Regions from separate parts of the Streptomyces rubrogriseus genome, predicted to be linked through region 2. Evidence: riboswitches for the same ligand, from Rfam matches in the RefSeq annotation. Region 2 holds a riboswitch; each other region holds the start of a gene.

Region 1 (7,302 bases), 190 kb from region 2:
GTTCCACCACGAAGCCCCGGACCCGGACGCGGGCCGCGACCAGCGCCGCGTTCACCTCGGCGAGGTCGCGCTCCGGTGGCTCCGCCGTCACCCGGTCCCCGTCGACGACCACGTCCGCGGCCCCCTGCTCCTTCAGCACCCTGGCCGCGTCGCCCGCGTCCGGCGTGGTCACCACCAGCCGGCCCCGTGCCCCGGCCGCCAGATCGGCGACCGCGCCCTGGGTGACCAGCCGGCCCTGTGCCATCACGGCGGCGTGGGTGCACACCTGCTCGATCTCGTCCAGCAGGTGGGAGGAGAGGAAGACGGTGGTGCCGTCGGAGGCCAGTTCGCGCACGAGGGTGCGGATCTCGCGCATGCCCTGCGGGTCGAGACCGTTGGTCGGCTCGTCCAGCACCAGCAGCCGGCGCGGCTGGAGCAGCGCGGCGGCGAGCCCCAGCCGCTGCTTCATCCCGAGCGAGTACGCCTTCGCCTTCTTGCCGCCGGCGGCCGCGAGGCCCACCCGGTCCAGCGCCGCCCCTACGCGCTCGCGCCGGGTGCGCGGGTCGGCGGTCGGGTCGGCGGCGTCGTAGCGCAGCAGGTTGTCCCGACCGGAGAGGAAGCCGTACAGGGCCGGGCCCTCGATGAGGGCGCCGACCCGGGGCAGTACGGCGCGGGCCGCGCGTGGCATGGGCCGGCCGAGGACCCGGGCGCTGCCCGAGGTGGGTTCGATCAGCCCCATCAGCATGCGGATGGTGGTGGTCTTGCCGGAGCCGTTGGGCCCGAGGAAGCCGAAGACACTGCCCGCCGGGACGGTCAGGTCCAGACCGTCGACGGCGAGCTGTCCGCCGCGGTAGCGCTTGGTGAGCGCGCGGGTGGCGATGACGGCGTCATCCGCGCTCTCCTGGTCCGGGCGCTCCGGCTCCGTGGCGGACGCTTCGGCCATCGGCTCCCTCTTCTCGTCCTCTTCGCCGTACGGGTGGGGGTGCTGCGGGATCCTACTTCGCGGCGTCGGCCGCCTTCACCAGCGCGTCCTTGGTGACCGCACCGGCGTAGACCTTGCCGTCGTCCGTGATCAGGGCGTTGACCAGGCGGGTCTTGAAGACCGTGCCCGAGCCGAAGTCGCCCTTGACCTGGTCGCCGAAGGAGCCGAGGAAGCCGCCGAGGCCGCCCAGGTCGCCCGCGGAGTCCGTGGGCAGGCCGCCCTCAGCGCCGGTGTCGAAGGTGGCGATCGAGTTCCAGCCCTCGCCGATGACCTCGATGCCGTCCATCCCCTTGGCGAGCTCGCCCTCGGCCCCGCGGCCGTGCTCCGGGGCCCCGGCCCGCTCGCCGGCCTCGTCGGCCTCGGTGACCTTGGCCCCCTCGGGTGGCGTGAAGTCGAACGTCGACGCGTCCGGCTTGGCGAAGCTGACCTTGGTGAAGCCCACGTCCACGACGGCGGCGCCGCCGCTCGCCGGGGTCAGGGTGAACTTCAGCGGCGTGCCGGTCTCGGCATCCACCGCCACGGTGATCGCACCGACCGTCGATCCGTCCTGCTTGGGCTCGACGACCAGGCGGTAGGCGTCCCGGCCGGCCACCTGCGCGGTACCGCCGACGGTCACGGACGTGGTGTCGTCGACCGCCTTGAGCGCCTGGTCGGCGAAGTCCTTCGGGGTGGCCGGCACGTCCTGGCCCGGCACGTCCTTCTCCGGCCGCCCGGCGCCGTCGGCGGCGGTGGAGTGGTAGACCTCGTTGGACGAGCTGTCGTAGCCCCAGACGTCCTTGCCGTTGTGGATCAGGCTGTACTCGGCGGCGTTCTCCAGCAGGGACAGCTTCTGCCGGTCGGGGCCGTCGGCCGCGACGCGCAGCGTGTGGCTGCCGGACACCAGCTCGGTGAGCTTGGCCGAGGGGTCGGCGGCGGAGCCCTCGCCATCCCCGCCGGAGCCCGGACCTCCGGACATTCCGGACATCAGGCCGCTCTCCAGCCCGCCGAGGTCCGGCAGACCCAGGTCGGTGTTGATGCGCACCGTGCCGGACAGCTGCTGGACGTCCGACTCGGCGATCTTCTCTATGAGCTGCTCCGCCGTGACCTTCGGCAGGTCGGGGTCGCCGGAGTCGGCGAGCGCGGGAACGAGCCCGATCGTCGCGGCCGCCACTCCCATCACCGCGACCGGGACGACGTACCGCGCGGCCTTGCGCCGTCCGGCCCGCAGCTCCTCGCCCTCCCGGGCGGTCGTGTTGTCGTCGGAATCGATCGGTGCCATGTGTGCCCTACCTCCGTCGTCGGCGGCGGCTGTCTCGCGACCTCGCACTCGTTCACCCGTGAGCCGCCATTCTCACCCGAATCGGTGAGGATTGGTGTTTTTCCGTGGTGTCCATCTGACCAAATCGCCGGAGCACAAGCGTCAGACCGCGGGCTCAACTCCGCCTACTCCTGCGGGATGACACGCAGGGGCGCCGACTCCCCCGCCCCGTAGGGGCCGGCGCGGACCGCGCAGGCGGCGACGGACCGCGGAGGGCGGTCAGCCGGCCCGGTGGACCACCGCGTCGCACAGCTCCACCAGCGCGGCCTTCGCGTCGCACTCGCGCAGCGGGGCCAGCGCCGCCCGGGCCTCCTCCGCGTACCGGACGGTGTCCCGGCGGGCCTGCTCCAGCGCGGGGTGGGCACGCAGCAGGCGCAGCGCCTCGGCGTGCCGCGCGTCGTCGCTCAGGTCGGAGTCGAGCAGCTCGCACAGCGCGAGGTCCTCGGCGAGTCCCAGCCGGGCCGCCCGCTCGCGCAGCCGCAGCACGGGCAGGGTGGGGATGCCCTCGCGCAGGTCCGTGCCGGGCGTCTTGCCGGACTCGTCGGAGTCGGAGGCGATGTCCAGGACGTCGTCGGCGAGCTGGAAGGCGACGCCGAGCCGCTCGCCGTACTGGGTGAGGACGTCCACCACCGTCTCGTCGGCGCCGGACATCATCGCGCCGAACCGGCAGGAGACCGCCACCAGGGAGCCCGTCTTGCCGCCCAGCACGTCTAGGTAGTGGTCGACCGGGTCGCGGCCGTCCTGCGGGCCGGCCGTCTCCAGGATCTGACCGGTGACCAGCCGCTCAAAGGCGAGGGCCTGGACGCGGACCGCCTCGGGTCCGAGGTCGGCGAGGATCTGGGAGGCGCGGGCGAACAGGAAGTCGCCGGTGAGGACCGCGACCGAGTTGTCCCAGCGGGTGTTCGCACTGGGCACCCCGCGCCGCACGGCGGCCTCGTCCATCACGTCGTCGTGGTACAGCGTGGCGAGGTGGGTCAGCTCCACGACCACGGCCGAGGGCACGATCCCGGGGGCGTAGGGGTCACCGAACTGGGCCGAGAGCATCACCAGCAGCGGCCGGAACCGTTTCCCGCCGGCCCGCACCAGGTGCTGGGCGGCCTCCGTGATGAACGGCACCTCGCTTTTGGTTGCCTCAAGCAACCCTTCCTCGACAGCAACCAATCCGGCCTGGACATCGGCTTCCAGAGCCTGGTCCCGCACGCTCAGCCCGAACGGCCCGACGACGGTCACGAGGGGTCTCCTGTCTGCTGGTGTCTACTGGCGATTACCTGGTTTGTCGATAGGTCGCTGCCACCACTCAAGTCAGCGTATCCGGTCACGTTTCGATCACCGCTAGCGCCCACCGTTACAGGCTGGTCGGTATCGGATCATTAACGGTATGTTTTTGATCAGGTGATATGAGCAGATTTTGATTGATATCGCCAGAGGGGACGAGCCGGAGCCGGAGGGCGAACGGGCCGGAGCCGCCACCGAAGATCCCATCACTCCTCCCAACGGCCCGCACTTCGAGAACGTCACCCGATCGACACGCCCGCCCCCTCCTTATGCGCCACCCCTCCACCGCCCTCTCCCCTTCCCCGCTTCCCACCCCTCCCCGCCCGACACCCGAAGCCGTCCCCACCCGCGGCCGGTTGGCTCCCAGTTGGGCTTAATGCCCCATTTGCCGTGCTTGTTGAAGCCAGTGAGTTGGCTCACTCCGGACGACCTACAGGCAACCCGGCCGGAACCTGTGCCCTCCCTTTGCCCCGCAAGCCAGTTGGGGATTGGCAGCAGCAAAGGATCAAGAGCCATATAGGCCTCAGACCAAGGTCAACAGGCATGTTGGGTGATTCCTGCACTTGTTCCGGACATGTGCTCTCGCATACGTTCCCGGCCTGTCGGGTGGACGCCGAATCCTGCCACCGCCCGTCGCACAGTCATCCACCCAACAAACTCGCAGGCAGGAGCGGGGGACCCAGGTAAGTCGCCGCACCGGTCACCACCGGAGCGGCTCGGGGTGAAGCCGTACCCGTCAGGGCACGGCCGGGCACCTCCCCGCCCGAACCCGACAGCTCACCTCGTAGGCGTAAGGAGAGGGACACCGCATGTCTGCCAACGGTCAGAACCGTCACGCCCGCACCAGCCGCCTCGCCCGCAAGCTCGCCGTGGCCGGCACCGGTGCCGCGGTGCTCGCGCTGCCGCTCATCGGCGCCACCACCGCTTCCGCGGCCACCCCGGCCGCCGCCACGACCGCCACCACGGCGGCCACGGCCTACCCGGACAACCTCGACGGCTGGATCCGCGAGTCGCTCGACATCATGGCCCAGCACGGCATCCCCGGGACCTACGAGGGCATTCACCGCAACATCATGCGTGAGTCCTCCGGCAACCCGCTCGCCATCAACAACTGGGACATCAACGCCATCAACGGCACCCCGTCCAAGGGCCTGCTCCAGGTGATCGACCCGACCTTCCAGGCGTACCACGTCGAGGGCACCTCCTGGGACCCGTACGACCCGGTCGCCAACATCACCGCCGCCTGCAACTACGCGGCCGACCGCTACGGCTCGATGGACAACGTCTTCAGCGCGTACTGAGCCGTACGCCGCCCGAACCTCGCCTAAGAGGTACCGAAGATCCGCTCGAGGACGACGGCCACGCCGTCGTCCTCGTTCGTCGTGGTGACCTCGTCGGCCACCGCCTTGAGTTCGGGGTGCGCGCCGGCCATGGCCACACCGTGGGCCGCCCACTGGAACATCGGGATGTCGTTGGGCATGTCCCCGAAGGCGATCGTCCGCCGCCGCTCCAGACCCAGGTGCTCGGCGGCCAGCGCCAGACCGGTGGCCTTGGTGATGCCGCAGGGCTGGAGCTCCACCGTGCCGGGCCCCGACATGGTGACCGTCGCGAGGGAACCGACCACCGCGCGAGCCGTCGCCGCCAGTTCGTCGTCGGTCAGCTCGGGGTGGCGCAGCAGCACCTTGCTGATCGGCCTGGACCACAGCTGCGCACGCTGCTCGACGCGCACCGCGGGCAGCGTCGGGTGGGGCATCAGGTAGTCCGGCTCGATGAGTGTCAGCCCGTCGACGCCGTCCTGGTCCACGGCCGCGTGCACCTGGCCCACCTCGGCCTCGATCTTGCCGAGCGCGGTCTCGGCCAGCTCCCGGTCCAGGGTGACCGACCACAGCATCCGGTGCGCGCCGGCGTCGTACACCTGCGCGCCCTGTCCGCACACCGCGAGCCCCGTGCAGCCGAGCCGGTCGAGCAGCGGGCGCACCCGGGGGGCCGGGCGCCCCGTCACCACCAGGTGCCGCGCACCCGCCCCGGCGGCCCGCGCCAGCGCGGCCAGCGACCGGTCGGAGACGGTGTCGTCGCCTCGGAGCAGCGTGCCGTCCAGGTCGGTGGCGACGAGTGAATACGCGGTGCGGTCCATGATCAGAGAATACGGACACCGCACCCGTCCGACTCACCCGTGACCGCTTCCGAGCGAGGGCGTAGCGAGTGCGCTCGAACCCGCACGGCGTTGCACGACGACGCCCGAGGATGTCCGAAACCTGATACATCATCGGCTAAAGCCCGTTCAGGGCCTGTGCACCGGTTGGCGGCGGCATCGCACGCTACCTGCCCGCCGGGTGCTCCCCGTGGTGCCTTCCGCCCCCGAACCCGGACCGGGCGCCGCCGCCTTCGGCGGTACTGCCCAAGAGCGGCACGTCACCCGTAACGTGTGGCCGGACCGCGTGCGTCACGTGACGCACCCCGATCACGTGACACAACGGCACACCCGGCACACCTGACACACCCGGCACACTTGACACACCCAGTACAGCCGCCGTCACGCAACGGCACACACGGCGCGCACGGCGCACATGGCGAGCACGAAAGCGAGGCAGCACCCGATGCCCCCCTTCGATGTCCCCGAGGGCGACCCCTTCGGCCCGCACAACCTTCCGTACGGCGTGTTCTCGATCCCCGGCTCGCTCGACCGGACGGACCGGACGGTGGGCGTCCGGCTGGGCGACCACGTCCTCGACGCGGGGGCGGCGGCCCACGCGCTCGGCTCGCCGTACGCGGCCCTCCTCGCGCAGCCCACCCTCAACCCGCTGCTGGCGGCCGGGCGCACGGCGTGGTCGGACGTGCGGCGCGCGCTGACGGCGTGGGTGACGGTCCCCTCCCACCGCGAGACCCTGGAGCCGTTCTTCCACCCGCTGTCGTCGGTGACCCTGCACCTGCCCTTCGAGGTCGCCGACTACGTCGACTTCTACGCCTCCGAGAACCACGCCCGCAACGTCGGCCAGATCTTCCGCCCCGACGCCGCCGACTCCCTCACCCCGAACTGGAAGCACCTCCCGATCGGCTACCACGGCCGCTCCGGCACGGTCGTCGTCTCGGGCACGGACGTCGTGCGCCCGTCGGGGCAGCGCAAGCCCCCGGCCGACGCCGCACCCGTCTTCGGCCCGTCCGTCCGGCTCGACATCGAGGCGGAGGTCGGCTTCGTCGTGGGTGTGCCGTCCGAACTGGGCAGTCCGGTCGCGCTCGGCGACTTCCGCGAGCACGTCTTCGGGCTCTGCCTGCTCAACGACTGGTCCGCGCGGGACGTCCAGGCCTGGGAGTACGTCCCCCTCGGTCCGTTCCTCGGCAAGTCCTTCACCACGTCGGTGTCGGCGTGGATCACCCCGCTGGACGCGCTGGAGGAGGCCCGGGTGGCGCCGCCCGAGCGCACGCACGAGCTGCTGCCCTACCTGGACGACACGAACACCGACCAGGACGATCCCGGCGGCTACGACCTGCGGATCTCCGTCGCCGTCAACGGCCACGTCGTCTCCGAGCCGCCGTTCTCCACCATGTACTGGACGGCCGCCCAGCAGTTGGCCCACATGACGGTCAACGGAGCCTCGCTGCGCACCGGCGACCTCTACGGCTCGGGCACGGTGAGCGGGCCCACCGAGCGGGAGCGGGGGTCGCTGCTCGAACTGACCTGGAACGGCCGCGACCCGCTGGAACTCCCCGACGGCAAGCGGACGTTCCTGGAGGACGGCGACGTGGTGACCCTGTCGGCCTGGGCCCCGGG
Region 2 (7,302 bases):
GCCACCCGGCCCAGGCCCTGCGCCCGACGGGCGCCCAGGACCCGCAGCCGTCGCCTCCGCCCCCGAGGCTCCCGGCCCCGGCCAGCCCCCCGGTCGTCCTGCTGCACGGCTTCATCGACAACCGCTCGGTCTTCCTGCTGCTGCGCCGCAGCCTGGCCCAGCACGGCAGGCACGAGATCGAGTCGCTGAACTACTCCCCCCTGACCTGCGACATCCGTACCGCGGCCGAGCTGCTCGGACGGCACATCGAGGAGATCTGCGAGCGGACCGGCAGCGAGAGGGTCGATGTCGTCGGGCACAGCCTGGGCGGGCTGATCGCGCGCTACTACGTGCAGCGTCTCGGCGGAGACCTCCGCGTGCGCACGCTGGTGACGCTCGGTACCCCGCACACCGGCACCAAGGTGGTCCCGCTGGCGAACGCGCACCCGATCGTGCGCCAGATGCGCCCCGGATCGGCCGTGATCGAGGAGCTGACCCGCCCGGCACCCGGCTGCCGCACCCGGTTCGTCAGCTTCTGGAGCGACCTGGACCGCGTGATGGACCCGCTGGAGACGGCCTGCCTCGACCACCCCGACCTGAGCGTGCAGAACGTACGGGTGAGCGGCATCGGCCACCTCGCCCTGCCCGTGCACCCCGCCGTGGCCACCGGGATCCGGCAGGCCCTCGACGCCGTCGGACCGGAGACAACCGGGCAAACAGACGTGGAACCGGGCAAACGATCCGGCGGGCTGACCGTCGCCTGAGAACGAAGCAACCCGTTCGGACTCGAACAATTCTCGAACACAAAGCCAAACCCGTGCCCGCCGTCCCCCAAAACACGGCCGATTGCCCGTTTCCTTCGCTCGCGAAACCTGACGAAGATTGTCGTGCCCGTATACCGCCGGGTACAGTCGCCGCACTGCTCTGGCAGCCCCTGTTGTCGAGGCGAAAGAGAAGTTGGTGAACGACCGTCACCCGTCGGGGCCAAGGACCGCCCCGGCTTCGGCTTCCGACGCCGCTTCGGCGCACTACGCGTCGTACGGCACGGGGGAAGCCCAGTACGGCAACCTCACCACGTACGGCGGCGGCGACGCCTCCGCCGGTTTCGCCACCGGCGGTGCCGACGGCTCCGCCTTCGACGCGGACCCCCTCTTCGGCAGCATGCCGGGCCACTACGCGGGGAGCCCCGAGGCGACGGGTTCGTACGACACCACCCAGTGGTCCACCGGCGGCGAGCAGTCCCCGCACTACGACGCGTACGCGGCCCAGCACCACGCCGCCTTCGACACCGGCGCCTACGACACGACGACGTGGACGGCCGGTTACCAGCATCCCGGCTCCGTGTCGCCGCAGGCCACGGGCGCAGAGGGGACCGGGCAGTGGGACACCGGCGCCTGGACCGGTGCCGACCACTCCGCCGCTCCGGCCGACGCGACCCAGCAGTGGGACTGGGGCACGCAGACCTGCGAAACGGGCACCTTCGACACCGGCGCCTTCGAAACCGGCGCCTTCGAAACGGGCACGACCGACACCGGCGCCTTCGACACCCGCGCGTTCGACACAAACGCCTTCCCGGCCGGCGCCTTCGAGACCAGTGGCTTCACGACCGGCACCTTCCACACCGGCGCGTTCGCGGGCGGGCCGGTGGACACCGGCGCCTACGACGCCACGCAGTGGAACGCGGACGCCGCGGTCACCGGCACGGCCGAGGATCCGGACCGACCGGCGGGGCACCCCGTACCGGACGACGTCGCCCCGGACGCCGCGCCGTCGGTCGAGGGCACCGAATCCTCCCCGTACGGGGACGAGTTGGCCGCCACGGGCGAACTCCCCGCCGTGACCGCCCTGCTGGACGACCAGGAGGAGGTCACGTCGGCCGCGCGGATCCCGGCCGCCCGCACCGGCTCCCGCGCCGGGTCGCGCTCCCGCCGCCGCCAGCCCGCCAAGCGCTCCGCACTGCTCACCATCGCCGTGCCGTCGGCCTGCGTGATGAGCGTCGCCGGTATCGCGGCCGCCTCCGTCGGCAGCCTGACCGGCGACGAGGGCACGGAGACCGCGGCGTCCGCGCCGGACCCGGGCAACGCCGAGGCCGCGCCGGTGAAACCGTCCGCCGCCAACAACAAGCTGGACACCCAGCTCACCAGCCTGGCCGCCGGGGCCGACGACTTCGCCGACCGGGCCAGCCGGACGCAGGAGCGCATCGACCTCAAGGCCCAGCAGGACGCCGAGAAGAAGCGGGCGGCGCAGGAAGCGGCCCGCAAGGAACGACTGCGCCCCAAGTTCGCGCTCCCGGTGGAGCAGCACGGCCTCAGCGCGTACTACGGTCAGGCCGGCATCAACTGGATGTCCGTCCACACCGGCATCGACTTCCCCGTGTCGTACGGGACGAAGGTGATGGCGGCGACCGACGGCACCGTGCGGACGCAGTACAACAGCGCCTACGGCAACATGATGATCGTGACCGCGAAGGACGGCACGGAGACGTGGTACTGCCACCTCTCCAGCTACCAGGTCCCCTCCGGTACGACCGTGAAGGCGGGCGACGCGATCGCGTTCTCCGGCAACTCGGGCAACTCCACCGGTCCGCACCTGCACTTCGAGGTGCGTCCCGCGGGCGGTTCGTCGATCGACCCGCTTCCCTGGCTGCGCAGCCACGGCATCAGCCCGACGTGACGCCGTAACGTCTCGGCAGCCCGAGCCGGGCCGGGCCCGGGCCGACGCCCGGGCCCGCCGTCCACACCGGGCCGCCCCGCGCCGGGCCGCTAGAGCTTCTCCACCGGCGCGTACCGCAGCAGCAGCCGCTTCGGCTTGGTGTCCCCGAAGTCGATCGTCGCCTCGGCGTTCGACCCGGTGCCCTTGACGCCGACCACCGTGCCGAGCCCGAACTGGTCGTGCGTGACGCGGTCGCCGACCGCCAGCGAGACCGTGGGCTGCTCGGCACCGGCCGACCTCCCCGTGGCGAAGCCGGACGCACCCGACGCCGAGGACCGGGACCTCGACCGGGACGACGACAGCGAGGCCGCCACGCCCGAGACCGGAGCGGAAGGCGCGGGACCGTTCGCCCCGGTCCGCTTCCATTCCAGGTGCGGGGCCGGGATCTCCTCCAGGAACCGCGAGGGCGGGTTGTACGACGGCTGGCCCCAGGCGCTGCGCAGCGTCGACCGGGTCAGGTACAGCCGCTCACGTGCGCGCGTGATGCCGACGTAGGCGAGGCGCCGCTCCTCCTCCAGCTCCTTGGCCTGGCCGAGGGCGCGCATGTGCGGGAAGACGCCGTCCTCCATGCCGGTGAGGAAGACGACCGGGAACTCCAGGCCCTTGGCGGTGTGCAGGGTCATCAGGGTGACGACGCCGTCGCCGTCCTCCTCGTCCGGGATCTGGTCGGAGTCCGCGACGAGCGCGACCTTCTCCAGGAAGTCGGCCAGCGTCCCGGCCTCCTCGCCCTCGGCCCGCTCCTGCTCGAACTCCAGGGCGACGGCCGCGAGTTCCTGGAGGTTCTCGATGCGGGTCTCGTCCTGGGGGTCGGTGGAGGCCTGCAACTCGGCGAGGTACCCGGTGCGTTCGAGGATCGCCTCCAGGACGGTCGCCGGTCCGGCGCCGGACTCGACGATCGTACGGAGGTCCTCCATGAGCGTGTTGAACCGCTTGACGGCGTTCGCGGAGCGCGCGGCCATCCCGTACGCCTCGTCGACGCGCCTCAGCGCCTGCGGGAAGCTGATCTTCTCGCGCTGGGAGAGGGCGTCGATCATCGCCTCCGCGCGGTCGCCGATGCCGCGCTTGGGGACGTTGAGGATGCGGCGCAGCGGCACCGAGTCCTCCGGGTTGGCCAGCACCCGCAGGTAGGCCAGGACGTCCCGGACCTCCTTGCGCTCGTAGAAGCGGACGCCGCCGACGACCTTGTAGGGCAGGCCGGTGCGGATGAAGACCTCTTCGAAGACACGGGACTGGGCGTTGGTCCGGTAGAAGACGGCGACGTCCCCGGCCTTGGCCTCGCCCGCGTCGGTGAGGCGGTCTATCTCGTCGGCGACGAACTGCGCCTCGTCGTGCTCGGTGTCGGCGACGTACCCGGTGATCCGGGCGCCGCTGCCCTGGTTGGTCCACAGGTTCTTGGGGCGGCGGGACTCGTTGCGCTCGATGACCGCGTTGGCGGCGCTGAGGATGGTCTGGGTGGAGCGGTAGTTCTGCTCGAGCAGGATCGTCGTCGCGTCCGGGTAGTCCTCCTCGAACTGGAGGATGTTGCGGATGGTGGCGCCGCGGAAGGCGTAGATCGACTGGTCGGCGTCGCCCACCACACACAGCTCGGCCGGCGGCACCTCGGCCTCCGGCGGCACGTCGACGGGGTGCTCCGAGGGCACGCCGACCAGCTCGCGCACCAGGGCGTACTGCGCGTGGTTGGTGTCCTGGTACTCGTCGACCAGGACGTGCCGGAAGCGGCGGCGGTAGTGCTCGGCGACGTCCGGGAAAGCGCGCAGCAGATTGACCGTCGTCATGATCAGGTCGTCGAAGTCGAGGGCGTTCGCCTCGCGCAGCCGCGACTGGTACATGGCGTAGGCCTGGGCGAGGGTCTTCTCGAAGCCGTCGGCCGCCTGGGCGGCGAAGTCCTCCTCGTCGATCAGCTCGTTCTTCAGGTTGCTGATCTTCGCGCTGAAGGACTTCGGCGGGAAGCGCTTGGGGTCCAAGTCCAGGTCGCGGCAGACCAGCGCCATGAGCCGCTTGGAGTCGGCGGCGTCGTAGATCGAGAACGACGAGGTGAAGCCGAGCTTCTTCGACTCGCGGCGCAGGATGCGCACGCACGCGCTGTGGAAGGTCATCACCCACATCGCGTTGGCGCGCGGGCCGACGAGCTGCTCGACGCGCTCCTTCATCTCGCCCGCGGCCTTGTTGGTGAAGGTGATCGCCAGGATCTGGCCCGGGTGGACGTTCCGCTCGGCCAGCAGGTGGGCGATGCGGTGGGTGAGCACGCGGGTCTTGCCGGAGCCGGCACCGGCCACGATGAGCAGCGGGGAGCCGGAGTGGACGACGGCGGCCCGCTGGTTCTCGTTCAGCCCCTCCAGGAGGGCCGCGGCGTCCAGGGCGGGGCGCGGGGCGCCGTCCCGGTAGTGGGTGTCCCGCTGCGGGGGCGCGTCGAACTTCCCGCCGAACAGATCGTGCGGAACCGGCTCCGGTCCGTGATCGTCCTCGGGCGGCGGCGGGGGTTCCTCCTCGTGACCGCGGGGGGTCTGGAGGCTCGCCAGGAAGTTGTCGTCAAAGAGGCTGCTCATCGCTCTCCGAGTCTAGGGCGCCCCACCGACAACCCGGTGCCACCCCGGAAAATGCCCACCGCCTCCCGGCGCGGACACGCCCCGCGACCAGCGGAACCACGAAGAGTGACGCCCGCGACCGGCCCGGAGACACCCGAGCAGAAGGTCACGAAAATGTATCGGGCATATCACCCACCAACCTTCACAGCGGCCACACGAGTTGGCTACGGTGCGGGGCAGGCCGCTCGACCCCCTCCGGCGAACCTCGCCGGGCCGCGCGGCCTCCGCCGAGTCCGGTACGCCGCACGGCAGCCGGAGCCGGGGACCCAACCGAGAACTTTGGGGTGAATCGGCGACACCGCCCTCCATGAGGGACGGACTCGCCGTAGGGCAACCCTTCCGCATCACACCGCCCGAACCCGACAGCTAACCCGGTAGGCGGAGCACTGGAAGGAGTCGCCTCCTTGGCGTCGCACCGCAAGTCGCGTCCCACCGGCCCCCGCGTCGCGGGCATACGGACCCCGGCCCTCGCCACCGCGGCCCTCACGTCCGTCGCCCTGCTGTCCCAGACGGCGAACGCCACGCCGTCGGACGACCGGCCGACCCTCGAAGAGGTCGAGAAGAAGGTCGACGACCTCTACCGCCAGGCCGGGTCGGCGACCGAGAAGTACAACGCGGCCAAGGAGAAGACCACCAAACAGCGCAAGAAGGTCGACACCCTCCTCGACGACGTCGCCCGGCGCACCCAGAAGCTCAACGACGCGCGCGAGGAGCTGGGTTCCTTCGCCTCCGCCCAGTACCGCACGGGCGCCTCGGTCCCGGAGACCGCGACGCTGCTGCTCGCGGACTCGCCGCAGGACTACTTCGACCAGAACCAGCTGATGAACCGGCTCACCGGCCGGCAGAAGACCGCCGTCGACGACTACGTCACACAGCAGTCCGAGACGATGAAGAAGCGCCGGGAGGCCACCGAGAGCCTCGAGACGCTCACCGACTCGCAGAAGGACCTCAAGACGGCCAAGTCGACCGTCCAGAGGAAACTCGCCACCGCGCGGGAGCTGCTCTCGGAGCTGACCGCCGAGGAGAAGGCCCGGCTGGCGGCGATCGAGAAGCAGAAGCAGCAGGAGGCCGCCCGCAAGGCCGCCGAGCTGGCGAAGCAGCAGGCGGCGCACGAGGAGGCCGAGCGCGAGCGCCGGGAGGAGGCCGCCCGGCAGCAGGAGAGCGGCTCCGGGTCCTCGGGGACCTCCGACGGCACCGGTTCGTCGGACTCCGGCTCGTCGACACCGGGCACCTCGACCGGCACCAAGGCCGAGAAGGCGATCGCCTTCGCCCGCGCCCAGATCGGCAAGCCGTACGTCTGGGGCGCCACGGGCCCCGGCTCCTACGACTGCTCGGGCCTCACCCAGGCCGCCTGGAAGGCCGCCGGCGTGACACTGCCGCGCGTCACCTACGACCAGGTCAACGTCGGCACGACCGTCTCCGTCTCCCAGGCACAACCCGGTGACCTGGTCTTCTTCTACGACGACATCAGCCACGTCGGCCTGTACATCGGCGACGGCATGATGATCCACGCCCCGAAGCCGGGCGCGTACGTCCGCGAGGAGTCGATCTTCTACGACGGCGAGTCCTCGATCTACAGCGTGGTGCGCCCGGCCTGATCGGCGAGGTACTTAGCATCGGGCGCATGTCATCGGCCACCCATCCCTCCGCGCTGCGCACCTGGTGGGCGCAGCGTCCACCGGCGGCCGGGGCCGCGGTGATGGCGACCGGCATCGTGTCGGTCGCCCTGCATCTGACGGGCCGCGAGGTCCTGTCGCGGATCGCCCTCGCCCTGGCCTGCGCCGCCTGGCTGATACTGGCGGCGAACTTCGTCTACCTGCTGCTGGCCGATCACGCCCAGTGGGTGAAGCGGGCGGGGACGCCGGGGGCGCTCACCGCCGTCGCCGCGACGACCGTGCTCGGCACGCGGTTCTCGCTGCTCGGCTGGACGCTCCTGGCGGCGGTGCTGCTGGCGCTCGCGGCCCTGCTGTGGCCGTGGCTGCTGTTCCTGGTGGTGCAGCACTGGGGGCGGCGGATGCCGGGGGCG
Region 3 (7,302 bases), 1.1 Mb from region 2:
CATGTCCTCGGGGAAGGCCCTGTTCACGGCGTACAGGCGCCCCGTGTAGCCGGCGTCCCGGATGTTGCCGAGGATGCTGCGGCCGACGCCGCCCGGGGTGCGGCCGGCGCCGACGACCGCGACCGAGCCGGGCTGCAGCAGCCGCTGCACGGAACGGGCCTCCGCGCGGTGCTCGCGCGCGTACTGCACGGCCAGCGAGCGGTCGGTGGGTTCGAGATCGAACTCCAGGCGGACCACCCCGTCCTCGAAGCTTCGCTTCTGGGTGTACCCCGCGTCCATGAAGACTTTGATCATCTTGTTGTTGGCGGGCAGCACCTCGGCGGCGAAGCGGCGGATGCCCCGCTCGCGGGCGACGGCGGCGATGTGCTCCAGGAGGGCGGAGGCGACGCCGCGCCCCTGGTGGGCGTCCTGGACGAGGAAGGCGACCTCGGCCTCGTCGGCCGGTGCGGTGGCGGGTGTTCCGCCGGCCCCGATCCGGTCGTAGCGTACGGTGGCGATGAACTCGCCGCCGATGGTGGCCGCGAGTCCCACCCGGTCCACAAAGTCGTGGTGCGTGAAGCGGTGGACGTCCTTGGCGGACAGGCGAGGGTACGGCGCGAAGAAGCGGTAGTACTTCGACTCGTCGGAAACCTGCTCGTAGAAGCTGACCAGGCGCTCGGCGTCATCGACGGTGATGGGGCGGACGCGCGCGGTGCCGCCGTCGCGCAGCACCACGTCGGCTTCCCAGTGGGCGGGGTACTCGTGCCGGTCCGACGAGGTCTGCATGGGCCCCAGAGTACGGCTCGCGTACGACAACGGCGCGGGGCAGTCTGTGGGGGACGGAGGTCCGGACCGAGGCCGCGGTCCGGGACCCGGACGGGGCGGCCCACGTGGTCGTCCCGGCTCGCTTCACGATGTGGGAAACTGGTCTAGACAAGACTGGTCTAGACAACTCCAACGCCTCTGAACACCTGAAGGGCAGCATCACATGGCTGAGCGCCGCGTCAACGTCGGCTGGGCCGAGGGTCTCCACGCCCGCCCCGCCTCCATCTTCGTCCGAGCCGCCACGGCCACAGGCGTCCCGGTGACGATCGCCAAGGCCGACGGGTCCCCCGTCAACGCGGCCTCCATGCTGGCCGTCCTCGGCCTCGGCGCCCAGGGGGGCGAGGAGATCGTCCTCGCGTCCGACGCCGAGGGCGCGGAGGCGGCCCTGGAGCGGCTGGCGAAGCTGGTCGCCGAGGGGCTCGAGGAGCTTCCCGAGACCGTCTGACGGACGGGACAGCAGCACCGAAAGGCCCGCCGGGACCACCGGGCGGGCCTTTCTCCTTTTCCGCTTCCGCTTCTGCCTCTGCTTCTGCTTCTGCTTCTGCTTCTGCTTCTGCTTCTGCACGTTCGGGACGGCAGAAATAGCCGCCGGAATTCCCCCGCTTTTGTATACGGAACCTGTGTTACCGGAGCGGGCTCGCGGTGTTTACGGAATGTTGCGTATTCCTCACACGCTCTGCCGTCGCGCCGCCGGAGGCGAACCGGAGCCGGTACCCGGACGCCGACCGCTCGATGTGCCGGGTCATGAGCGCCCGCGCGCGTTCGGCGTCGCCCCGGGCCACGGCGTCGGCGATCGCCGCGTGCTCCGCCCAGTGCTCCACCGGTCCGACCGGTGCCTCCACGACGTACATCCAGGCGATCTTGTGGCGGAGCTGGGTCAGCAGCGCGGTCAGGGAGGGGCTGTCCGCCGCCCTGGCGAGGGTCTCGTGGAACCAGCCGCCCAGGGAGCGCAGCTCGTCCACGGTGCCCCGCCCGGCCCGTTCCTGCCCCAGCCTGACCAGGCCGCGCAGCACCTTGAGGTGTGCGTCGGTGCGCCGCCGCGCGGCCCGGGAGGCGCCGAGCGGCTCGAGGAGCGTGCGGGTCTCCAGCAGGTCGGCGGCCTCCCGCCGGGTCGGTTCCGCGACGCACGCGCCCGCGTGCCGCCGGGTCACCACGAAGCCCTCCGCCTCCAGCGTGCGCAGGGCCTCGCGGACGGGGACGCGGGAGACGCCGTAACGGCGGGCGAGGATCTCCTCGGTGAGCCGGCTCCCGCGTCCGTGGACGCCGGTCACGATGTCGTCCCGAATCGCCGTGCACACCGAATGTGCCGGAATACGCATGACCGACCTCCGCCTTGATCCCCAGAAACGTCGACGATGGACGCGCTTTCAGCGACTCTAGGCCAATCAAGCCGGCATGGAATACAAAAAGCCCCGACTCGGGAAGCCGGGGCTTTTTCGTCAGACGTTCACTCCGTGGGAGCGGAGATAGGCGACGGGGTCCATGTCCGAGCCGTACTCGGGGCTGGTACGGGCCTCGAAGTGCAGGTGCGGTCCGGTGACGTTGCCGGTGGCACCCGAGACGCCGATCTGCTGGCCGGGCTCGACCGACTGGCCGACCGAGACGCCGATGGACGACAGGTGCCCGTACTGGGTGTACGTGCCGTCGTGCATCCTGATCACGACCTGGTTGCCGTACGCGCCGCCCCAGCCGGCCTCGACGACGGTGCCGACGCCCACGGAGTGCACGGACGTGCCGCTGGAGGCGTGGAAGTCGATGCCGGTGTGGCTGCCGGAGGACCACAGGGAGCTGCCGGCCTGGTAGGCGGTGGAGACGTACGAGGCGGTGATCGGCGCGACGAAGGTGTTGAGGCGCTCGCGCTCCGCCTCCCGCGCGGCGCGCTCCTTGGCCTCGCGCGCCTCCTTGGCCGCCTCGGCCGCCCGCTCGCGGGCCGCCTCGCGGGCGGCGGCGTCCGCGGCCGCCTGCTTCTGGGCGAGGGCCTGGGCGTCGATCTCGTCGGCTATGGAGTCGCCGATGGTGACGACCGGGGTGAGCCCGGTCTGTTCCACCTCGGGCTCGGCGGCCAGCGCCGGAGCCGCGAGGGTGCCGACCACGCCGGTGGTGGCGAGGGCCGCGACACCCGCCGCGCGGGCGGTGGTGCGGTGCACCCGACTGGGACGGCGGTGCTTCCCGGTGGCGCGCGTGAACGCCATGTAGAGGCTTGTCCTTTCCTTCCCTCTCGCCTACCGGGTTAGCTGACGGGTTCGGAGGTGGAAGGTCTCCTACGGACCCCCTCGCGGTGCGCGCGGGCGTCCGATTCACCCCAGGGACTTCGATGGGTCCCCGGCTCCCCTGGCTCGCGCCGTACGGGGACTCGGCGATGACTGTCCGGTGCCGCGGATGCGGCGCACTGCCTGACGAACAGCCCGGACGACGCTAAACGCGGCTGCGTTCAATCCTCAAACGCAACAGGCTTTTTGTAGCGCACGCCACAGGGCAGACGAGCAACCACTCCCCCAATCCGGACAAACGGCGGCCCCGGTGACACACCGGTCACCGGGGCCGCCGCGCGCGCGTGCCGCTACTCGGCCGCCACCACGGTGACTTCGCCGATGCCGAGGGCCTCGACGGGCTCCTTGATCTGCGCCGCGTCGCCGACCAGGACCGTCACGAGACGGTCCACCGGGAAGGCGTTCACGACCGCCGCGGTGGCCTCCACGGTGCCCGTGGCGGCCAGTTGACGGTAGAGCGTGGCCTGGAAGTCGTCGGGCAGGTGCTGCTCGACCTGGTCGGCCAGCGTGCTCGCCACGGCCGCCGCCGTCTCGTACTTCAGCGGCGCCACGCCCACCAGGTTCTGCACGGCCACGTCGCGCTCGGCGTCGGTGAGCCCCTCCGCGGCCAGCTTGCGCAGCACCGTCCACAGGTCCTCCAGGGCGGGACCGGTGTTGGGGGTGTCGACGGATCCGCTGATGGCGAGCATCGCGGCGCCCGTGCCGTCCGGCGCGGAGCGCAGGACCTGGCCGAACGCCCGCACACCGTAGGTGTAGCCCTTCTCCTCGCGCAGGACGCGGTCCAGGCGCGAGGTGAGGGTGCCGCCCAGGCAGTAGGTGCCGAGCACCTGCGCGGGCCACACGCGGTCGTGCCGGTCGGCGCCGGTGCGGCCGATCAGCAGCTGCGTCTGGACGGCGCCGGGACGGTCCACGATGACGACCCGGCCCCGGTCGTCGGCGGTCACCGGGGGCACGGGACGCGGCTCGGCGGCCGAGCCGGTCCAGGCGCCCAGGGTGTCGCCGAGCAACGCGTCCAGGTCGACGCCGGTGAGGTCGCCGACGACCACCGCGGTGGCCGTGGCGGGGCGGACGTGCCGCTCGTAGAAGGCGCGTACGGCCGCCGCGTCGATGGCCTCGACCGTCTCCTCCGTGCCCTGGCGCGGGCGCGACATGCGCGCGTCGGCCGGGAACAGCTCCTTGGAGAGTTCCTTGGCGGCACGCCGGGAGGGGTTGGCCAGCTCGTGCGGGATCTCGTCGAGCCTGTTGCGCACCAGCCGTTCGACCTCGCCGTCCGCGAAGGCGGGCGCCCTGAGGGCGTCGGCGAGCAGGCCGAGTGCCTTGCCGAGGCGCGAGGCGGGCACCTCCAGGCTCAGCCGGACGCCGGGGTGGTCGGCGTGCGCGTCCAGGGTGGCGCCGCAGCGCTCCAGCTCGGCGGCGAAGTCCTCCGCGGAGTGCTTGTCGGTGCCCTCGGAGAAGGCGCGCGCCATGATGGTGGCGACGCCGTCGAGACCGGCCGGCTCGGCGTCCAGGGGGGCGTCGAGGAGCACCTCGACGGCGACGACCTGCTGGCCGGGGCGGTGGCAGCGCAGCACGGTGAGGCCGTTGTCGAGGCTGCCGCGCTCGGGGGCGGGGAACGCCCACGGCTTGGGCTCGCCGGCCTGCGGCTGGGCGTGGAATTCCATGGTGGCGAGCTCGGTCACTTGGCCGCCTCCTCGTTCTCGTCGGTGGCGTCGGTCTCGTCGGCGGGGGCGGTGGGCTCGTAGACGAGCACCGCGCGGTTGTCGGGGCGCAGGCGGGCCTTGGCGACCTCCTGGACCTCCTCCGCGGTCACCTCGAGCACCCGCTGCACGGCGGTGAGGGCGAGCTGCGGGTCGCCGAACAGGACGGCGTACCGGCACAGTTCGTCCGCGCGGCCGGCGACCGTGCCCAGGCGGTCCAGCCACTCGCGCTCGAGCTGGGCCTGGGCGCGCTCCATCTCCTCGGCCGTGGGGCCCTCCTCGGCGAAGCGGGCCAGCTCCTCGTCGATGGCCGTCTCGATGACCGGCACCTCGACGTCGCCGGACGTCTTCACGTCCAGCCAGCCCAGGGAGGGCGCCCCGGCGAGCCGGAGCAGGCCGAACCCGGCGGCGACGGCGGTGCGGTCGCGGCGGACGAGCCGGTTGTACAGGCGGGACGACTCGCCGCCGCCCAGGACGGTCAGGGCCAGGTCGGCCGCGTCGCACGCGCGCGTGCCGTCCTCCGGCAGGCGGTAGGCCGCCATCAGGGCGCGGGCCGGGACCTCCTCCTCGACGACCTCCCGCAGTTCCCCGCCCATGACGTCGGGCAGCGCGCCGTCCCGGGGCGGCTGCTTGCCGTCGTGCGAGGCGATGGAGCCGAAGTACTTCTCGATCCACGCGAGTGTCTGCTCGGGGTCGATGTCGCCGACGACCGAGAGCACCGCGTTGTTCGGCGCGTAGTAGGTGCGGAAGAACGCGCGCGCGTCCTCCAGGGTCGCCGCGTCCAGGTCTGCCATCGAGCCGATCGGCGTGTGGTGGTAGGGGTGGCCCTCCGGGTAGGCGAGGGCGGTCAGCTTCTCGAAGGCGGTGCCGTAGGGGACGTTGTCGTAGCGCTGGCGGCGTTCGTTCTTGACGACGTCCCGCTGGTTCTCCATCGACTCGTCGTCCAGGGCGGCGAGCAGGGAGCCCATGCGGTCGGCCTCCAGCCAGAGGGCGAGCTCCAGCTGGTGGGCGGGCATGGTCTCGAAGTAGTTGGTCCGCTCGAAGCTGGTGGTGCCGTTGAGCGAGCCGCCGGCGCCCTGCACCAGCTCGAAGTGGCCGTTGCCCTTGACCTGGGCGGAGCCCTGGAACATGAGGTGCTCGAAAAGGTGAGCCAGGCCGGTGCGCCCCTTGACCTCGTGGCGCGAGCCGACGTCGTACCAGAGGCACACCGCCGCGACCGGGGTCAGGTGGTCCTCGGAGAGCACCACGCGCAGGCCGTTGGCCAGGCGGTGCTCGGTCGCTGTCAGGCCGCCGGAGCCTGCCTGGGCTGTGGCCGTGTGACCCATGGGCATGTACGTCCCTTCGATCGCGAGATCCTGGTGGAGTCACTGGGTGAACCACCGGGTGGAATCCATGGGCGGAACTGCGGAATTCCGCCGGTCCTGCCACTGTATGCAAGCGTGCGGGCGGCCGGTGGAGTTCCCGGGCCTCGTACGCCGAGAGCGAGAACGCGGTTGACGGGCCGCCGGAGACGGCTGCGCGGACGGCACCCCGGGACGAGGGCGTACCCTGCGGGCAGCGCCGGGCCGGCAGCCCGTGACGGGTCCTGGTCGGTCGCTGTCAGTGCCGCAGTCCACAATGGACGGCGTCAGATCACCGTTCACGCTTCAGCAAGGAGCCGGCAGCGATGGCCCGCCGTAGTACGAAGACCCCGCCGCCCGACGACTCGTACGAGGAGAAGATCCTCGACATCGACGTCGTCGACGAGATGCAGGGCTCCTTCCTCGAGTACGCGTACTCGGTCATCTACTCCCGTGCGCTGCCGGACGCCCGCGACGGCCTCAAGCCGGTGCACCGGCGCATCGTCTACCAGATGAACGAGATGGGCCTGCGGCCCGAGCGCGGCTACGTGAAGTGCGCCCGCGTCGTCGGCGAGGTCATGGGCAAGCTGCATCCGCACGGCGACGCGTCGATCTACGACGCCCTGGTCCGCATGGCCCAGTCGTTCTCGATGCGGGTGCCGCTGGTGGACGGCCACGGCAACTTCGGCTCGCTGGGCAACGACGACCCGCCGGCCGCCATGCGGTACACCGAGTGCCGGATGGCCGAGGCCGCAGGCCTGATGACGGAGTCCATCGACGAGGACACCGTCGACTTCGCCCCGAACTACGACGGCCAGGAGCAGGAGCCGGTGGCCCTGCCCGCCGCCTTCCCGAACCTGCTGGTCAACGGCGCCTCGGGCATCGCGGTCGGCATGGCCACGAACATGCCGCCGCACAATCTGCGCGAGGTGATCGCGGCTGCCCGGCATCTGATCCGGTACCCGAACGCCGACCTGGACGCGCTGATGAAGCACGTGCCGGGCCCCGACCTGCCCACCGGCGGCCGCATCGTCGGCCTGCCCGGCATCCGGGACGCGTACGAGACGGGCCGCGGCACCTTCAAGATCCGCGCGACGGTGTCCGTGGAGACGGTGACGGCCCGCCGCAAGGGTCTCGTCGTCACCGAGCTGCCCTTCGCGGTCGGCCCGGAGAAGGTCATCTCGAAGATCA
Region 4 (7,302 bases), 6.8 Mb from region 2:
CCGGCAGCTGACCATCGGCGGCCAGGACGTCGCGGCCGGCGACCCGGTCCTCGTCGTCCTGGCCGCCGCCGACCGGGACCCGGAGCGGTTCACCGACCCGGACACCCTGGACCTCGCCCGCCGCGACAGCCAGCACCTCGGGTACGGCCACGGCATCCACTACTGCCTCGGCGCCCCGCTCGCCCGGCTGGAGGGCCAGACGGCGCTGGCCACGCTGCTGACCCGGCTGCCGGACCTCCGTCTCGCCGCCGACCCGGCCGAACTCCGGTGGCGCGGCGGCCTCATCATGCGAGGTCTGCGCACCTTGCCCGTCTCGTTCACGCCGCCCGCGTCATCGGCCGGCAACGGTCCGTCGCCGACGCAAAAGTGACACGCGCTCACCTCTGTGATCTTCACGTGATCTGCGCGGCATGAACTTGTGACAAGCGATGATCTCCCTATACGTTCACGGATCAGCGTGGTGTCGAGCGTCATCCGCCGCGCGGTCCCCGTCGTCTCGTGAAAGGTCGTCGCATGCTCTCCGGGAACGGTCGTCACCGCCGCCCCCGCCAGGCACCCGCACTGGTCGTCGCCGCCGGAGTGACCGGCTCCGCCATCGCGATCCCGCTGCTCGGCGCCACCGGCGCGCACGCGGCCGACTCGGCGAACTGGGACCAGGTCGCCGAGTGCGAGACCGGCGGCGCCTGGAGCCAGAACAGCGGCAACGGCTACTACGGCGGCCTGCAGCTGTCCCAGGAGTCCTGGGAGCAGTACGGCGGTCTGGACTACGCCCCCAGCGCCGACCAGGCCAGTCGCTCCCAGCAGATAAGAATCGCCGAGAAGATACACGCGGCCCAGGGCATCGCCGCCTGGCCGACCTGCGGTCTGCTCGCCGGCCTGGGCAGCGGCTCCGGGGGCACGGGCGACGGCTCCGGCACGGCCGGTGACGGGGCGTCGGAAGGTTCGGACGCCTCGGGGGAGCAGGACACCACCAAGTCGTCCGAATCGCCCGCGACCACCGAAACGCCCGAGTCGTCCCAGTCATCCGAGTCGTCCGGCTCGTCCGAGGCGCCGGAGTCGACGTCCGGGGCGTCCTCTTCGTCCCCCTCGCCCTCTTCTTCGCCGTCTTCGTCGTCTGACACCCCGTCCGACGGTTCGAGCGGGGCGTCGGGCGACTCGTCCGACGGTGCGGACCAATCCGCCAAGCCGGACACTTCCGCCGAATCCGACCCCTCCGGCAGTGCCGAACGGCAGGGCACCGAGGGCTCGTCCGGCTCCGGCAAGCACCGCGGCGGCAGCGCGGACGAGGGTGCGACGGGAGAGGGCCGTACGGACCCGACGTCGGGCCGGCACGCCTCGCGCGACGGTGGCGAGCGAGAGGCCGGGGACGGGCGTTACGTCGTCCGCACCGGCGACAGCCTCTGGGCCATCGCCGACTCCCTTGACGTCGACGGCGGGTGGCACGCGCTCTACGCCGACAACGAGGCCGTCGTCGGCGCCGACCCCGACCACATCCTGCCCGGTCAGACGCTCACGGTCACGGGCGAATCGGGCGAAAAGTAGGGGGAGTTCGCGTCACGGTTAGAGACCGTATGTCCCTTTTGGATCTCGTGAGAGATAGGTCTCAGAAGCCGTGATCGTCTTTGAAAATCCGCGGAGCGCGTGTCTACGGTCATGACCGCTCGCCACCGCGGGCCCCGACAGCCGCAACGCCGAATCCTGCCAGCGGCCGTACGGGAACAGTCGTCGCGTCAAGCGCCGCAGGCAGGAGCGGGGGACCCAAGGTAAGCGCCGCACCGGGCAGTTGAGCCGGAGCGGCTAGGGGTGAAGCCGAGTTCCGGGAGGAACCCGGCCGGGCAACTCAACCGGCCCGAACCCGACAGCTCACCTCGCAGGCGTCGGTGAGGGGATCAACCATGCTGTTTTCCGGCAAGGGCAAGCACCGTCGCCCGTCCAAGGCCACCCGTGTCATCGCCGTCGCCGGCGTCACCGGTGCCGCCGTCGCCGCCCCGCTGATGGCGGCCGGCAACGCCTCCGCCGCCACCGCGTCCGAGTGGGACGCCGTCGCCCAGTGCGAGTCCGGCGGCAACTGGTCCATCAACACCGGCAACGGTTACTACGGCGGTCTGCAGTTCTCCGCCTCCACCTGGGCCGCCTACGGCGGTACGCAGTACGCCTCCACCGCCGACCAGGCGAGCAAGTCCCAGCAGATCCAGATCGCCGAGAAGGTGCTCGCCGGCCAGGGCAAGGGTGCCTGGCCGGTCTGCGGCACCGGCCTGTCGGGCGCCGCCTACACCGGTGGCGGCTCCGAGGACAGCGGCTCCGGCAGCTCCGAGGGCTCGCAGAGCCAGAGCAGCGGCTCCACCGCCGAGCGCTCCACCGAGCAGAAGGCCTCCCGCTCCGCCGAGCGCCCGGCCGCCGAGCCGAAGGCCGAGAAGCCCGCCAAGAAGACCGTCACCACCCCGACCGGCAAGAAGGTCGAGAAGGGCGACGGCGAGTACAAGGTCGTCAAGGGCGACACCCTCAGCTCGATCGCCGAGGAGCACGACGTCAAGGGCGGCTGGGCGAAGCTGTTCAAGCTGAACGACGACATCGTCGACGACGCCGACCTGATCTACCCGGGCCAGCAGCTGCACCTGAAGTAAGCGGCGGCGGTCCCGCGACTCCCGCCCCGGTGCGTGTTCCCCCGTACGCACCGGGGCGGGACTTTTCATGTTCCGCCTTTGTTCCGTTCTGAAACAATTTACTCTCGGTTCTGTCCAGCGGGTGGGCGATCGGCTGGCCGATCGCCCGGAGCCGGTTAGGCTCGGTCCCGCAGAGCCGTCGCGGTCCCGCGGGACCGCGACGGACCGAAGCGCCACAGTGAAGCGTCACATTGAAGAAGGAGATGCTCGTGCCGTCCATCGACGTCGTCGTAGCCCGGGAAATCCTGGACTCCCGAGGCAACCCCACGGTCGAGGTCGAGGTCGGCCTCGACGACGGCAGCACGGGTCGTGCCGCCGTTCCGTCCGGCGCCTCCACCGGTGCCTTCGAGGCCATCGAACTGCGTGACGGCGACCCGAGCCGTTACCTCGGCAAGGGCGTCGAGAAGGCCGTGCTGGCCGTCATCGAGCAGATCGGCCCGGAGCTGGTCGGCTACGACGCCACCGAGCAGCGCCTGATCGACCAGGCCATGTTCGACCTGGACGCCACCGACAACAAGGGCTCGCTCGGCGCCAACGCCATCCTCGGCGTCTCCCTCGCCGTCGCCCACGCCGCCTCCGAGGCCAGCGACCTGCCGCTCTTCCGCTACCTGGGCGGCCCGAACGCGCACCTGCTGCCGGTGCCGATGATGAACATCCTGAACGGCGGCTCGCACGCCGACTCCAACGTGGACATCCAGGAGTTCATGATCGCCCCGATCGGCGCGGAGTCCTTCTCCGAGGCGCTGCGCTGGGGTGCCGAGGTCTACCACACCCTCAAGAAGGTCCTGAAGAACAAGGGCCTGGCCACCGGCCTCGGCGACGAGGGCGGCTTCGCCCCGAACCTGGGCTCCAACCGCGAGGCCCTCGACCTCATCCTCGAGGCGATCAAGGAGGCCGGCTACACCCCCGGCGAGCAGATCGCCCTCGCGCTCGACGTCGCCGCGTCCGAGTTCTACAAGGACGGCTCCTACTCCTTCGAGGGCAAGGAGCGCACCGCCGCCGAGATGACCGAGTACTACGCCGAGCTGGTCGAGGCGTACCCGCTGGTCTCCATCGAGGACCCGCTGTTCGAGGACGACTGGGACGGCTGGAACACCATCACCGCCAAGCTCGGCGACAAGGTGCAGCTGGTCGGCGACGACCTGTTCGTCACCAACCCGGAGCGCCTGGCCCGCGGCATCGAGGAGAACTCGGCCAACGCCCTGCTCGTCAAGGTCAACCAGATCGGTTCGCTGACCGAGACCCTGGACGCCGTCGAGCTGGCCCAGCGCAACGGCTTCAAGTGCATGATGTCCCACCGCTCCGGCGAGACCGAGGACGTCACCATCGCCGACCTGGCCGTCGCCACCAACTGCGGCCAGATCAAGACCGGCGCCCCGGCCCGCTCCGAGCGCGTCGCCAAGTACAACCAGCTGCTGCGCATCGAGGAGATCCTCGACGACGCCGCGGTGTACGCCGGCCGCAGCGCCTTCCCGCGTTTCAAGGGCTGACGGCCCGGTAGAAGGCAGCGTCGTACGTACGTCCCCGTATCCGGTCCCGTACCGTGTGCGGGGACGTACGCGCGTGCACGGGAGGCGGAGACCAGATGGCCGTGAAGGACCGGGACCGTTTCTCCACCGCGACCAGGATCCGGATCATCGGGGAACAGACCGCGGCCCGGGTCTACCGCTCGCAGACCAAGCGCCAGGCCCGGCGCTCCCGGCTGACCGGCCGGGCCGCGCTGCTCGCGATGGTGCTCTGCTCGCTCGTCGTGGCGCTCGCCTACCCGATCCGGCAGTACGTCGCCCAGCGCGCCGAGATCGCCGATCTCCAGCGGGAGCAGCGGGAGACCCGGCAGCGGGTCGAGGACCTGCGCGACCTCAAGGCCCGCTGGCAGGACGACGCCTACGCCGAGCAGCAGGTCCGGCTGCGGCTGCACTACGTGATGCCGGGGGAGACGGGGTTCGTCGTCGTCGACCCGGAGGCGGCCGAGCAGACCCGCGCCCGGGCCGGCGCCGCCGACCGCCCCTGGTACCAGAACGTGTGGGACGGGGTCGACAAGGCCGACGCCGTCGCCCGCCGGCAGTGAACCCACCGCTCCGGCCGCTCCGACCGCTCCGACCGCTCCGGCAGTGACTCAACAGGAAGACCAGCAGAAGACAGTCATGCAGACTCCCCCGCCGACCACCCCGCGCACCGAGCCGACCGACGCGGACGTGGCGGCCTTCAAGCAGCAGCTCGGACGTCCGCCGCGCGGACTGCGGGCCATCGCGCACCGCTGCCCGTGCGGACAGCCCGACGTGGTGGAGACGGCACCGCGGCTGCCCGACGGCACGCCCTTCCCCACGCTGTACTACCTGACGTGTCCGAAGGCGGCCTCCGCCATCGGCACGCTGGAGGCGAACGGGGTGATGAAGGAGATGACCGAGCGGCTGGCCACCGACCCGGAGCTGGCCGCCGCCTACCGCGCCGCGCACGAGGACTACATCCGGCGCCGCGACGAGATCGAGGAGCTGACCGGCTTCCCGAGCGCGGGCGGCATGCCGGACCGGGTGAAGTGCCTGCACGTGCTGGTCGCCCACTCGCTGGCCGCCGGCCCCGGCGTCAACCCGCTGGGCGACGAGGCGATCGCGATGCTGCCCGAGTGGTGGCGCAAGGGCCCGTGCGTGACGCCCACCGAGCAGACCGACGAGACCGGCCGGACTGACCGGGCCGAGCAGACCGACGAGTCCGGCCGGACCGGCCAGGAGGACGCCCAGTGACCCGTGTCGCCGCCGTCGACTGCGGTACGAACTCCATCCGGCTGCTGGTGGCCGACGCCGACCCGGCCACGGGCGAGCTGACCGACCTGGACCGCCGCATGACCATCGTTCGGCTCGGCCAGGACGTCGACCGCACCGGTCGGCTCGCGCCCGAGGCACTGGAGCGGACCTTCGCCGCCTGCCGCGAGTACGCCGAGGTCGTCAAGGCGCACGGCGCCGAGCGGCTGCGCTTCGTCGCCACCTCCGCCTCCCGCGACGCGGAGAACCGGGACGACTTCGTGCGCGGCGTGCTGGACATCCTGGGCGTCGAGCCCGAGGTCATCTCGGGCGACCAGGAGGCCGAGTTCTCCTTCACCGGGGCGACGAAGGAGCTGACCGGCCGGGCCGACCTCGACAAGCCCTACCTGGTCGTCGACATCGGCGGCGGCTCCACCGAGTTCGTCGTGGGCGACGACCACGTGCGCGCCGCCCGCTCCGTGGACGTCGGCTGCGTCCGGATGACCGAGCGGCACCTGGTGCGCGACGGCGCGGTGACCGATCCGCCCACCGCGGAGCAGGTCGCCGCGATGCGGGCCGACATCGAGGCCGCCCTGGACCTGGCCGGGCGGACGGTGCCATTGGGGGAGGCGCGCACGCTGGTGGGTCTGGCCGGGTCGGTGACGACGGTGTCCGCGATCGCGCAGGAGCTGCCGGAGTACGACTCGGCCGCCATCCACCACTCCCGCGTCTCCCGCGACCGGGTCCGGGAGATCACCGACTGGCTGCTGGCCTCCACCCACGCCGAGCGCGCGGCGGTCCCGTCCATGCATCCGGGCCGGGTCGACGTGATCGCGGCCGGGTCACTCGTACTGCTGGCGATCATGGAGCGTACGGGCGCGGAGGAGGTCGTCGTGAGCGAGCACGACATCCTCGACGGCATCGCGTGGTCGATCGCGTAGGGCCCCTCCCCGGGGCGCTCGCGGTGGCGCCGCGGTGGCGGTACCGTCGGCGGTCTGAGCAGGACGGACGACGATTGAGCGGGTCCGGGGGGCCTTTCGGGGTCCCTCGGTGACGTCCCGTCGGGAAAGTTCGTGAAGTTCTTCACAAGGAATTGGGCCCCGTCGGACGACGAAAGCGCGCGCGTTGACCCTTTTGGGGTTTCAACTGCCCTTTGAACGTGTTCAGGTCGGTGTCGCGGAGGGGTCCCACGGGGTCCTCGCGGGAGGGTGGTCCACCGCTTCCGAAGCGCGGAGGTGCAGCTCACGCGGCATTGACAACGGGGTCCCCTGCGCGCTGGTTCCTTCGCCCACCATGATCTCCGTCACGTGGGTGGCGGATGGTAGCACAGCACCCACCGAAGCTTGTGAAGGGGCGCACGATCCACCCCCCTCAACCGGGTGGATACTCGATGGCATGAGCACCACGGAGCGTCCCAGGATCCTCGTAGTAGGCGGTGGGTACGTAGGCCTGTACGCAGCTCGACGCATCCAGAAGAAGATGCGTTACGGCGAGGCGACCGTCACCGTCGTCGACCCGCGGTCGTACATGACCTACCAGCCCTTCCTCCCCGAAGCCGCTGCCGGCAGCATCTCCCCGCGGCACGTCGTCGTCCCCCTGCGGCGCGTGCTTCCGAAGGCGGAGGTCCTCACCGGCCGGGTCACCACCATCGACCAGGACCGCAAGGTCGCCACCGTCGCGCCGCTGGTCGGCGAGGCGTACGAGCTGCCCTTCGACTACCTGGTCATCGCGATGGGCGCGGTCTCCCGCACCTTCCCGATCCCCGGCCTCGCCGAGCAGGGCATCGGCATGAAGGGCATCGAGGAGTCCATCGGCCTGCGCAACCACGTCCTGGAGCAGCTGGACAAGGCCGACTCCACCACCGACGAGGAGATCCGCCGCAAGGCGCTCACCTTCGTCTT

The links. Region 2 has a riboswitch for cyclic di-AMP ahead of Sru02f_RS33800 (C40 family peptidase). Riboswitches for the same ligand answer to the same signal wherever they lie in the genome.
Region 1: another riboswitch for cyclic di-AMP. It lies ahead of Sru02f_RS34750 (transglycosylase SLT domain-containing protein); the one in region 2 lies ahead of Sru02f_RS33800 (C40 family peptidase).
Region 3: another riboswitch for cyclic di-AMP. It lies ahead of Sru02f_RS28810 (M23 family metallopeptidase); the one in region 2 lies ahead of Sru02f_RS33800 (C40 family peptidase).
Region 4: another riboswitch for cyclic di-AMP. It lies ahead of rpfA (resuscitation-promoting factor protein RpfA); the one in region 2 lies ahead of Sru02f_RS33800 (C40 family peptidase).

Annotation. Positions count from the first base shown of each region.
Region 1 is NZ_CP116256.1:7,724,891-7,732,192, forward strand. Features, by position in the region: gene Sru02f_RS34735 (ABC transporter ATP-binding protein) at 1-922, opposite strand, end outside; gene Sru02f_RS34740 (LolA family protein) at 975-2,219, opposite strand; gene Sru02f_RS34745 (polyprenyl synthetase family protein) at 2,478-3,488, opposite strand; cyclic di-AMP (ydaO/yuaA leader) riboswitch at 4,170-4,338, shown strand; gene Sru02f_RS34750 (transglycosylase SLT domain-containing protein) at 4,343-4,834, shown strand; gene Sru02f_RS34755 (HAD family hydrolase) at 4,858-5,667, opposite strand; gene fahA (fumarylacetoacetase) at 6,131-7,302, shown strand, end outside.
Region 2 is NZ_CP116256.1:7,539,722-7,547,023, forward strand. Features, by position in the region: gene Sru02f_RS33785 (esterase/lipase family protein) at 1-743, shown strand, start outside; gene Sru02f_RS33790 (M23 family metallopeptidase) at 940-2,652, shown strand; gene pcrA (DNA helicase PcrA) at 2,742-5,237, opposite strand; cyclic di-AMP (ydaO/yuaA leader) riboswitch at 5,492-5,674, shown strand; gene Sru02f_RS33800 (C40 family peptidase) at 5,681-6,874, shown strand; gene Sru02f_RS33805 (tellurite resistance/C4-dicarboxylate transporter family protein) at 6,901-7,302, shown strand, end outside.
Region 3 is NZ_CP116256.1:6,405,999-6,413,300, forward strand. Features, by position in the region: gene Sru02f_RS28795 (bifunctional acetate--CoA ligase family protein/GNAT family N-acetyltransferase) at 1-765, opposite strand, end outside; gene Sru02f_RS28800 (HPr family phosphocarrier protein) at 968-1,249, shown strand; gene Sru02f_RS28805 (GntR family transcriptional regulator) at 1,428-2,123, opposite strand; gene Sru02f_RS28810 (M23 family metallopeptidase) at 2,244-2,996, opposite strand; cyclic di-AMP (ydaO/yuaA leader) riboswitch at 3,009-3,173, opposite strand; gene Sru02f_RS28815 (M16 family metallopeptidase) at 3,365-4,753, opposite strand; gene Sru02f_RS28820 (M16 family metallopeptidase) at 4,750-6,102, opposite strand; gene Sru02f_RS28825 (DNA gyrase/topoisomerase IV subunit A) at 6,438-7,302, shown strand, end outside.
Region 4 is NZ_CP116256.1:735,359-742,660, forward strand. Features, by position in the region: gene Sru02f_RS03195 (cytochrome P450 family protein) at 1-370, shown strand, start outside; gene rpfC (resuscitation-promoting factor protein RpfC) at 514-1,542, shown strand; cyclic di-AMP (ydaO/yuaA leader) riboswitch at 1,726-1,892, shown strand; gene rpfA (resuscitation-promoting factor protein RpfA) at 1,896-2,624, shown strand; gene eno (phosphopyruvate hydratase) at 2,873-4,153, shown strand; gene divIC (cell division protein DivIC) at 4,249-4,731, shown strand; gene Sru02f_RS03220 (DUF501 domain-containing protein) at 4,808-5,404, shown strand; gene Sru02f_RS03225 (Ppx/GppA phosphatase family protein) at 5,401-6,342, shown strand; gene Sru02f_RS03230 (NAD(P)/FAD-dependent oxidoreductase) at 6,797-7,302, shown strand, end outside.